DNA from 4 places in the Lysinibacillus sp. fkY74-1 genome. Region 3 is predicted to be linked to each of the others. Evidence: a T-box and tRNA genes for the amino acid it is inferred to sense, from the RefSeq annotation. Region 3 holds a T-box; the other regions hold tRNA genes.
What was found. A T-box is a leader RNA that pairs with one kind of tRNA and senses whether it is charged. The one in region 3 lies ahead of ileS (isoleucine--tRNA ligase), so its partner is inferred to be a tRNA-Ile.
Positions count from the first base shown of each region.

Region 1: it encodes a tRNA-Ile, which carries the amino acid that the T-box ahead of ileS (isoleucine--tRNA ligase) is inferred to sense. The anticodon was not compared.
Region 2: it encodes a tRNA-Ile, which carries the amino acid that the T-box ahead of ileS (isoleucine--tRNA ligase) is inferred to sense. The anticodon was not compared.
Region 4: it encodes a tRNA-Ile, which carries the amino acid that the T-box ahead of ileS (isoleucine--tRNA ligase) is inferred to sense. The anticodon was not compared.

Region 1 covers NZ_CP170173.1:3,565,177-3,567,346, reverse strand. Annotated here, with positions in the region: tRNA gene ACE1MS_RS17505 (tRNA-Pro) at 6-82, shown strand; tRNA gene ACE1MS_RS17500 (tRNA-Ala) at 100-175, shown strand; tRNA gene ACE1MS_RS17495 (tRNA-Met) at 203-276, shown strand; tRNA gene ACE1MS_RS17490 (tRNA-Ile) at 284-360, shown strand; tRNA gene ACE1MS_RS17485 (tRNA-Ser) at 376-468, shown strand; tRNA gene ACE1MS_RS17480 (tRNA-Met) at 520-594, shown strand; tRNA gene ACE1MS_RS17475 (tRNA-Asp) at 598-673, shown strand; tRNA gene ACE1MS_RS17470 (tRNA-Phe) at 730-805, shown strand; tRNA gene ACE1MS_RS17465 (tRNA-Gly) at 811-884, shown strand; tRNA gene ACE1MS_RS17460 (tRNA-Ile) at 886-962, shown strand; tRNA gene ACE1MS_RS17455 (tRNA-Asn) at 967-1,043, shown strand; tRNA gene ACE1MS_RS17450 (tRNA-Ser) at 1,053-1,143, shown strand; tRNA gene ACE1MS_RS17445 (tRNA-Glu) at 1,146-1,217, shown strand; partial or broken gene ACE1MS_RS17440 (iron siderophore-binding protein) at 1,271-1,539, shown strand; gene ACE1MS_RS17435 (diaminopropionate ammonia-lyase) at 1,669-2,170, shown strand, end outside.
Region 2 covers NZ_CP170173.1:234,530-236,699, reverse strand. Annotated here, with positions in the region: gene ACE1MS_RS01175 (nitric oxide synthase oxygenase) at 1-632, opposite strand, end outside; tRNA gene ACE1MS_RS01170 (tRNA-Glu) at 922-993, opposite strand; tRNA gene ACE1MS_RS01165 (tRNA-Asn) at 995-1,071, opposite strand; tRNA gene ACE1MS_RS01160 (tRNA-Ile) at 1,079-1,152, opposite strand; tRNA gene ACE1MS_RS01155 (tRNA-Gly) at 1,157-1,230, opposite strand; tRNA gene ACE1MS_RS01150 (tRNA-Phe) at 1,237-1,312, opposite strand; tRNA gene ACE1MS_RS01145 (tRNA-Ser) at 1,317-1,409, opposite strand; tRNA gene ACE1MS_RS01140 (tRNA-Ala) at 1,423-1,498, opposite strand; tRNA gene ACE1MS_RS01135 (tRNA-Pro) at 1,508-1,584, opposite strand; tRNA gene ACE1MS_RS01130 (tRNA-Arg) at 1,600-1,676, opposite strand; tRNA gene ACE1MS_RS01125 (tRNA-Lys) at 1,695-1,767, opposite strand; tRNA gene ACE1MS_RS01120 (tRNA-Gln) at 1,781-1,855, opposite strand; tRNA gene ACE1MS_RS01115 (tRNA-His) at 1,865-1,940, opposite strand; tRNA gene ACE1MS_RS01110 (tRNA-Trp) at 1,984-2,057, opposite strand; tRNA gene ACE1MS_RS01105 (tRNA-Tyr) at 2,062-2,145, opposite strand; tRNA gene ACE1MS_RS01100 (tRNA-Thr) at 2,153-2,170, opposite strand, start outside.
Region 3 covers NZ_CP170173.1:949,391-951,560, forward strand. Annotated here, with positions in the region: gene ACE1MS_RS04400 (YlmH family RNA-binding protein) at 1-300, shown strand, start outside; gene ACE1MS_RS04405 (DivIVA domain-containing protein) at 396-920, shown strand; T-box leader at 1,021-1,248, shown strand; gene ileS (isoleucine--tRNA ligase) at 1,361-2,170, shown strand, end outside.
Region 4 covers NZ_CP170173.1:3,573,697-3,575,866, forward strand. Annotated here, with positions in the region: tRNA gene ACE1MS_RS17575 (tRNA-Glu) at 1-27, opposite strand, end outside; tRNA gene ACE1MS_RS17580 (tRNA-Ser) at 30-120, opposite strand; tRNA gene ACE1MS_RS17585 (tRNA-Asn) at 130-206, opposite strand; tRNA gene ACE1MS_RS17590 (tRNA-Ile) at 214-287, opposite strand; tRNA gene ACE1MS_RS17595 (tRNA-Gly) at 289-362, opposite strand; tRNA gene ACE1MS_RS17600 (tRNA-Phe) at 368-443, opposite strand; tRNA gene ACE1MS_RS17605 (tRNA-Asp) at 500-575, opposite strand; tRNA gene ACE1MS_RS17610 (tRNA-Met) at 579-653, opposite strand; tRNA gene ACE1MS_RS17615 (tRNA-Ser) at 705-797, opposite strand; tRNA gene ACE1MS_RS17620 (tRNA-Ile) at 813-889, opposite strand; tRNA gene ACE1MS_RS17625 (tRNA-Met) at 897-970, opposite strand; tRNA gene ACE1MS_RS17630 (tRNA-Ala) at 998-1,073, opposite strand; tRNA gene ACE1MS_RS17635 (tRNA-Pro) at 1,091-1,167, opposite strand; tRNA gene ACE1MS_RS17640 (tRNA-Arg) at 1,177-1,253, opposite strand; tRNA gene ACE1MS_RS17645 (tRNA-Leu) at 1,262-1,350, opposite strand; tRNA gene ACE1MS_RS17650 (tRNA-Gly) at 1,356-1,430, opposite strand; tRNA gene ACE1MS_RS17655 (tRNA-Leu) at 1,467-1,551, opposite strand; tRNA gene ACE1MS_RS17660 (tRNA-Lys) at 1,573-1,648, opposite strand; tRNA gene ACE1MS_RS17665 (tRNA-Thr) at 1,655-1,730, opposite strand; tRNA gene ACE1MS_RS17670 (tRNA-Val) at 1,734-1,809, opposite strand; rRNA gene rrf (5S ribosomal RNA) at 1,820-1,935, opposite strand; rRNA gene ACE1MS_RS17680 (23S ribosomal RNA) at 2,122-2,170, opposite strand, start outside.

The DNA.
Region 1 (2,170 bases), 2.0 Mb from region 3:
AACAACGGGAAGTAGCTCAGCTTGGTAGAGCACTTGGTTTGGGACCAAGGGGTCGCAGGTTCGAATCCTGTCTTCCCGACCATTTCCAAAAAATATTATGGGGCCTTAGCTCAGCTGGGAGAGCGCCTGCCTTGCACGCAGGAGGTCAGCGGTTCGATCCCGCTAGGCTCCACCATAGTAAAATAACCAGTATAAAGATCCTGGCGGCGTAGCTCAGCTGGCTAGAGCGTACGGTTCATACCCGTAAGGTCGGGGGTTCGATCCCCTCTGCCGCCATCTTAAAGGACCTTTAGCTCAGTTGGTTAGAGCAGACGGCTCATAACCGTCCGGTCGCAGGTTCGAGTCCTGCAAGGTCCACCATTTATATATTGTTACGGAGGTATACCCAAGTCTGGCTGAAGGGATCGGTCTTGAAAACCGACAGGCGGGTAACACCGCGCGGGGGTTCGAATCCCTCTACCTCCTCCAGTTTCTATGAATGAATGGTGCTTTAAAAACTCGAAAAGACAATATGATTATCGCGGGGTGGAGCAGTGGTAGCTCGTCGGGCTCATAACCCGAAGGTCGTTGGTTCAAATCCGGCCCCCGCAACCAAATGGTCCCGTGGTGTAGCGGTTAACATGCCTGCCTGTCACGCAGGAGATCGCCGGTTCGATCCCGGTCGGGACCGCCATTATTTATTGATAGACGTGATAAGCAAAGAGTGAGCAAGCTTAGCATGGACGAAATGGGTCAGTAGCTCAGTTGGTAGAGCATTAGATTGAAGCTCTAAGTGTCGGCGGTTCGATTCCGTCCTGACCCACCATTTATGCGGGTGTAGTTTAATGGTAAAACCTCAGCCTTCCAAGCTGATGTCGTGGGTTCGATTCCCATCACCCGCTCCAAGGGCCTATAGCTCAGCTGGTTAGAGCGCACGCCTGATAAGCGTGAGGTCGATGGTTCGAGTCCATTTAGGCCCACCAATATTCCGAAGTAGCTCAGTTGGTAGTAGCACCTGACTGTTAATCAGGTTGTCGCAGGTTCGAGTCCTGCCTTCGGAGCCATTTTTTTATGGGGAAGTACTCAAGAGGCTGAAGAGGCGCCCCTGCTAAGGGTGTAGGTCGGGTAACCGGCGCGAGGGTTCAAATCCCTCCTTCTCCGCCATCGGCCCGTTGGTCAAGTGGTTAAGACACCGCCCTTTCACGGCGGTAACACGGGTTCGAATCCCGTACGGGTCATACTAAGTGCAGTAGATGAATTTACATCTACTGCACTTTTTTTATGAACTGAAAAGCTAGAAAACTTAGCAGTAGAGGTAGGGAAAGAAGTAATCCCCCAAATGGATGGGAATGTTATTTTCTTCTTCACATACATGCCAATAGGTGATGATTCAGCATTAGCAACTGAACAAGAGTGGACAGAGATCCTCTTTGGAAAAACCTTTCTGCTGTACAAAAAGGCAATGCACATAAAGTAGATGATGTCATTTGGAGTACAGCTGGAGGAATTTTAGCTGCTGCTATTATGCTAGATCAAGTAGAAGAAATCTTTGCGAAATAATTAATGGATAAGCTATACATTCATGGAAATAAGGTGAGTGTATAGTTTTTTTATTTCCTACGTTAGATAGTAAGAGCATTTTGTATTTTTTAGAGAAATAGACTAAGATGTGGAGAGAGGGGGAGAGATATGAGAGAAAAATTAAAATGGATTCCTAATCAACATGATGTAGGCCAAGATAATGACGGACAAATAACAGCCTTACTTTCGAATTTTACACTTGAACAAGTAAAGAAAGTTAGTCAATTCCAACGTACATATGAGAAGTTTGAAAAGACACCACTCCATCATTTAGCATCATTAGCTTCTTATTTAGATGTAGAAAAAATCTGGATAAAAGATGAATCGTTTCGATTTGGTTTGAATGCCTTTAAAGTACTAGGAGGCGTTTATGCTATCGCACAATATGTTGCCAATCTGCTCAATAAAGATATTGAAGATCTTTCATTTGAACAATTAAAGTCATCCAAAATAAAAGATCAGTTGGGAGAGTTAACCTTTATTTCAACAACAGATGGGAACCATGGTCGTGGGGTAGCTTGGGCAGCTCGAGAGCTAGGTTTTCAAGCACGAATCTATATGCCTGCTGGTAGCGCCAAGGAACGATTACAAAACATTATAAATGAGGGAG
Region 2 (2,170 bases), 710 kb from region 3:
ATTTGAAAACGCATACTCGAAATAATAGGAACAGCATACCATTTTAACTCTAATTCCTCCACAGCTTCCGATTCTGGATGACGTATTGGAACCTCTAAAATATACTCTGTAGGAATTGTAAATAGCTGTGGAGCATGTCCATCTACCTGTATGACTAGTGGTAACACATCAAAGGGTGTACGCTCGCCTTTCCAGCCCATCGATTCACATACTTTTGTAAAAGTGATAGAATGTGCATCCCCAATGATGCCTTCTTCTGTTTCATAGCCTGCGTAACGAATTAGCTGATGATTCCAAATCCGTACTCTATCATTTGCAAACACTGTTATAGTTGGACGGATTTTCCCCTGATTTGTGGCATACTCTATATGCTCTAGTAACTTTTGAAAAATGCTCTGTTCATCTAAAACTTCTCTTGCATCTACTACATGCAACGATTGCCAAAACAACCGTCCAATACATTTATTGCTATTACGCCATGCAGCCCGTGCACCAAAAACTAGCTCTTCTGTTGTAGGCTTATATTCCCCTGCTCTTTTAATCTGTTGTAATCTATGTTCTAACCAAAGTTCGGATTCATTTTGTTCTTGCTGGTATTGATTTAAAAAACATTGTATCTCCTGTATATTCATATTGATTCCTCCACTTATCCCCATATTAGAGGAACAAGGCAATAAGCACCATGAAAATAGCTAGTGAAAAAACATACATATTTCATATATGAAATAGTTTGTTCAAATTTAACATGAAACAATGTTCCTGTAGTGATTGAAATGGAATTGTAACGCTTCCTAGAAAGAGAGGGATTATTAGAAGGAAAGGATTTAGACCTAACATTAAAAAGCAACTAAACGTAGCTTTGATGTCTGTTATGAAGAATATAAAAAAAGCATGTAACACACAACTGTGCTACATGCTTGATGACCCGTACGGGATTCGAACCCGTGTTACCGCCGTGAAAGGGCGGTGTCTTAACCACTTGACCAACGGGCCGTGGCTCCGAAGGCAGGACTCGAACCTGCGACAACCTGATTAACAGTCAGGTGCTACTACCAACTGAGCTACTTCGGAATAATGATGGGCCTAAATGGACTCGAACCATCGACCTCACGCTTATCAGGCGTGCGCTCTAACCAGCTGAGCTATAGGCCCATTTTGGAGCGGGTGATGAGAATCGAACTCACGACATCAGCTTGGAAGGCTGAGGTTTTACCATTAAACTACACCCGCAAATAATGGTGGGTCAGGACGGAATCGAACCGCCGACACTTAGAGCTTCAATCTAATGCTCTACCAACTGAGCTACTGACCCGAAATGGAGGAGGTAGAGGGATTCGAACCCCCGCGCGGTGTTACCCGCCTGTCGGTTTTCAAGACCGATCCCTTCAGCCAGACTTGGGTATACCTCCAAAAATATTAAAATGGTGGAGCCTAGCGGGATCGAACCGCTGACCTCCTGCGTGCAAGGCAGGCGCTCTCCCAGCTGAGCTAAGGCCCCATTTATAAATGGTCGGAATGACAGGATTCGAACCTACGACCCCTTGGTCCCAAACCAAGTGCTCTACCAAGCTGAGCTACATTCCGATAACATGAATAAATTGGCGCGCCCGACAGGAGTCGAACCCATAACCTTCTGATCCGTAGTCAGACGCTCTATCCAATTGAGCTACGGGCGCAAAAATAATAAATACTGATGAGCCATGAAGGACTCGAACCTTCGACCCTCTGATTAAAAGTCAGATGCTCTACCAACTGAGCTAATGGCTCGTAAAAGAAAAAATGGCTGGGGTACTAGGATTCGAACCTAGGCATGACGGAATCAAAATCCGTTGCCTTACCGCTTGGCTATACCCCAATTTTAAAATGGGGCGACTGATGGGAATCGAACCCACGAATGTCGGAACCACAATCCGATGCGTTAACCACTTCGCCACAACCGCCACTATATAATAACAGCCATATATGAACGAGTACCTCAATACCTGGCAGGGGCAGTAGGAATCGAACCCACACCAAAGGTTTTGGAGACCTCTATTCTACCGTTGAACTATGCCCCTAAAATGGTGGAGGGGGACGGATTCGAACCGCCGAACCCTAAGGAGCGGATTTACAGTCCGCCGCGTTTAGCCACTTCGCTACCCCTCCAAGGGAATGGTGCCGGCGATAGGAG
Region 3 (2,170 bases):
GAGCCTCTCCTTATCAATGAAGAGGAATGGTTAGAGGAATCTTACATAGTTACCTCCATGCGACTAGACGCTATTATTGCAACAGTTTTGAAAGTGTCTCGTCAAAAGGCACAAGCTTTAATTACAGGTAAAAAAGTGCGTGTAAATTGGACAGAGCGTGATGCCGTTGCTTTTGAATTACAAGAAGGGGATATTCTATCGATAAGAGGAAGCGGTCGTATGAAAATAATTATGACAGAAGGCCGTACAAAAAAAGATAAAATCCGTCTACAAGTCGGTCGATTGGCCCAAAAAAGCTAAAAGAAAAGTAAATTTCATTAATTTATACTGCTAAGTTGTCGGAAGAATTGTATAATAGGAAATACGAATGTACACGAAAAGGAGAGAAGGATTGTATGCCATTATCACCTATTGATATACATAATAAGGAGTTTACAAAAGCTTTCAGAGGCTATGCTGAAGATGAAGTAAATGAATTTTTAGATCAAATCATTAAAGATTATGAAATTTTGTTGCGTGAAAAAAAAGAGGTTGATAAGCAACTAGAAATGGCCTTAGAACAAGCGAGGCATTTTAGCACTTTAGAAGAGACCTTACAGAAGTCTATTGTTGTTGCGCAAGAAGCAGCAGATGAAGTGCGAAGAAATTCTCAAAAAGAGGCAAAGCTTATTGTCAAAGAGGCAGAGAAAAATGCTGATCGAATCGTTAATGATGCTTTAACGAAAGCGCGTAAGGTAACGATTGAAATTGATGAGCTTAAAAAACAGTCAAAAGTTTTCCGTAATCGTTTCAAGATGCTAGTCGAAGCTCAGCTCGATTTATTAAATGCGGATGATTGGGATCATTTACTTCAGTATGATATCGATTTAACAGAGATTCAAGCATCTGTAGATGAAGCGCAAGAATCAGAAGATATGTAGCTTTACTTTTCATTAAGATGATCAAATTTAAATGAAACTTGACGCGATTGTTTGAATTTCATATACTTTGTAATAGTAATTATTTTGTACAGACATATGCATAGAAGCAGAGACGAAGACAGTATTTGTTAGGCGTGGTGAAGCGATTTGGGGATAGTGGAAGCCCAAACAAGCAACTAACAATGAATATCACTTCCGAGCTAAATAACTGAAAAAAGTAAGTTATTTCGTGGTGCACGACGTTAATGTGCTTGAAAGAGGTAGTGCAGCCTAATGGATTGTGCTACAAGTAGGGTGGTACCGCGAGTAGAAGCTTCTCGTCCCTTAGTGGGATGAGGGCTTTTTTTATTTGTCCGCGAATCGTTTCAGATAAGTAAGCCTATAACTGTCGTAAGAGAATAGTGTCGATATGCTTTATGTAAATTAAAGGAGGATTTTTTATGGTTGAATACAAAGATACGTTATTAATGCCAAAAACGGATTTCCCAATGCGTGGAAATTTACCAGCAAATGAGCCGAAAATGCAAGAAAAATGGAATGAAATGGATATTAATAAATTGCAGATGGAGCGTACAGAAGGACGTCCTGAATATGTACTTCATGATGGCCCTCCGTATGCAAATGGTGATATTCATATTGGGCATGCATTGAATAAAGTATTAAAGGATATGATTACCCGTCATCGTTCAATGACTGGCTACCATGTTAATTATATTCCTGGTTGGGATACGCATGGTCTACCTATTGAACAAGCATTGACAAATAAAGGTGTTAAACGTAAAGAAATGTCAGTAGCAGCTTTCCGTCAACTTTGTGAAGAATATGCATATGAGCAAATTGACAATCAACGAAATCAATTCCGTCGTTTAGGTATCCGTGGTAATTGGGAAAACCCTTATATTACATTGAAACCTGAGTTTGAAGCTCGCCAAATTGAAGTATTCGGAAAGATGGCGGAAAAAGGGTATATCTATAAAGGCTTAAAACCAGTATATTGGTCTCCGTCTTCTGAATCTGCTCTTGCTGAAGCAGAAATTGAATATAAAGATATTAAATCGCCTTCTATTTATGTAAGCTTTGCTATTAAAGATGCAAAAGGTGTTGTACCAGCAGATGCTAAATTTGTTATTTGGACAACAACTCCTTGGACATTACCAGCAAACTTAGGGATTTCTTTAAATCCTGAGTTTATGTATGTTGTCGTTGCAGTAGCTAATAAAAAATTCATCATTGCAAAAGATTTATTAGAA
Region 4 (2,170 bases), 2.0 Mb from region 3:
GTGTCTTAACCACTTGACCAACGGGCCAATGGCGGAGAAGGAGGGATTTGAACCCTCGCGCCGGTTACCCGACCTACACCCTTAGCAGGGGCGCCTCTTCAGCCTCTTGAGTACTTCCCCATAAAAAAATGGCTCCGAAGGCAGGACTCGAACCTGCGACAACCTGATTAACAGTCAGGTGCTACTACCAACTGAGCTACTTCGGAATAATAATGGGCCTAAATGGACTCGAACCATCGACCTCACGCTTATCAGGCGTGCGCTCTAACCAGCTGAGCTATAGGCCCTTGGAGCGGGTGATGAGAATCGAACTCACGACATCAGCTTGGAAGGCTGAGGTTTTACCATTAAACTACACCCGCATAAATGGTGGGTCAGGACGGAATCGAACCGCCGACACTTAGAGCTTCAATCTAATGCTCTACCAACTGAGCTACTGACCCATTTCGTCCATGCTAAGCTTGCTCACTCTTTGCTTATCACGTCTATCAATAAATAATGGCGGTCCCGACCGGGATCGAACCGGCGATCTCCTGCGTGACAGGCAGGCATGTTAACCGCTACACCACGGGACCATTTGGTTGCGGGGGCCGGATTTGAACCAACGACCTTCGGGTTATGAGCCCGACGAGCTACCACTGCTCCACCCCGCGATAATCATATTGTCTTTTCGAGTTTTTAAAGCACCATTCATTCATAGAAACTGGAGGAGGTAGAGGGATTCGAACCCCCGCGCGGTGTTACCCGCCTGTCGGTTTTCAAGACCGATCCCTTCAGCCAGACTTGGGTATACCTCCGTAACAATATATAAATGGTGGACCTTGCAGGACTCGAACCTGCGACCGGACGGTTATGAGCCGTCTGCTCTAACCAACTGAGCTAAAGGTCCTTTAAGATGGCGGCAGAGGGGATCGAACCCCCGACCTTACGGGTATGAACCGTACGCTCTAGCCAGCTGAGCTACGCCGCCAGGATCTTTATACTGGTTATTTTACTATGGTGGAGCCTAGCGGGATCGAACCGCTGACCTCCTGCGTGCAAGGCAGGCGCTCTCCCAGCTGAGCTAAGGCCCCATAATATTTTTTGGAAATGGTCGGGAAGACAGGATTCGAACCTGCGACCCCTTGGTCCCAAACCAAGTGCTCTACCAAGCTGAGCTACTTCCCGTTGTTCTTATGGCGCGCCCGACAGGAGTCGAACCCATAACCTTCTGATCCGTAGTCAGACGCTCTATCCAATTGAGCTACGGGCGCATATAAAATGGTGCCGAGGACCGGAATCGAACCGGTACGGTAGTCACCTACCGCAGGATTTTAAGTCCTGTGCGTCTGCCAGTTCCGCCACCCCGGCACATTTGGAGCGGAAGACGAGGTTCGAACTCGCGACCCCCACCTTGGCAAGGTGGTGTTCTACCACTGAACTACTTCCGCATGTGCATAAGTTTTTTTATCTGGCATATTGAAAAATGGTGCGGGTGAAGGGAGTCGAACCCCCACGCCTTGCGGCGCTAGATCCTAAGTCTAGTGCGTCTGCCAATTCCGCCACACCCGCTTAATATGGTTGGTACTTAAATGGTGAGCCATGAAGGACTCGAACCTTCGACCCTCTGATTAAAAGTCAGATGCTCTACCAACTGAGCTAATGGCTCAAAAAATGGTGCCGGCTATAGGAATCGAACCCACGACCTACTGATTACAAGTCAGTTGCTCTACCTGCTGAGCTAAACCGGCGAATGGTGGAGGATGACGGGCTCGAACCGCCGACCCTCTGCTTGTAAGGCAGATGCTCTCCCAGCTGAGCTAATCCTCCTGGGTATTATGCCTAGCGACGTCCTACTCTCACAGGGGGAAGCCCCCAACTACCATCGGCGCTAAAGAGCTTAACTTCCGTGTTCGGTATGGGAACGGGTGTGACCTCTTTGCCATCATCACTAGACTATGTTCGGCTTTCAATATACATCGCATTTCTTCGTCAGCTTCTGTCGTTCAGTCAGTCACGTACTTGAGTACGCTCCTTCCCTCTCTCCATTGCTTCCTCGAACTACTCGTATCTTGAAACCCTTTATAAAAGAAATTATTCTTTCAAAACTGGATAAACGGTTCATTGAATGCTTCAAACTTTTTGGTTAAGTCCTCGATCGATTAGTATTCGTCAGCTCCATGTGTCACCA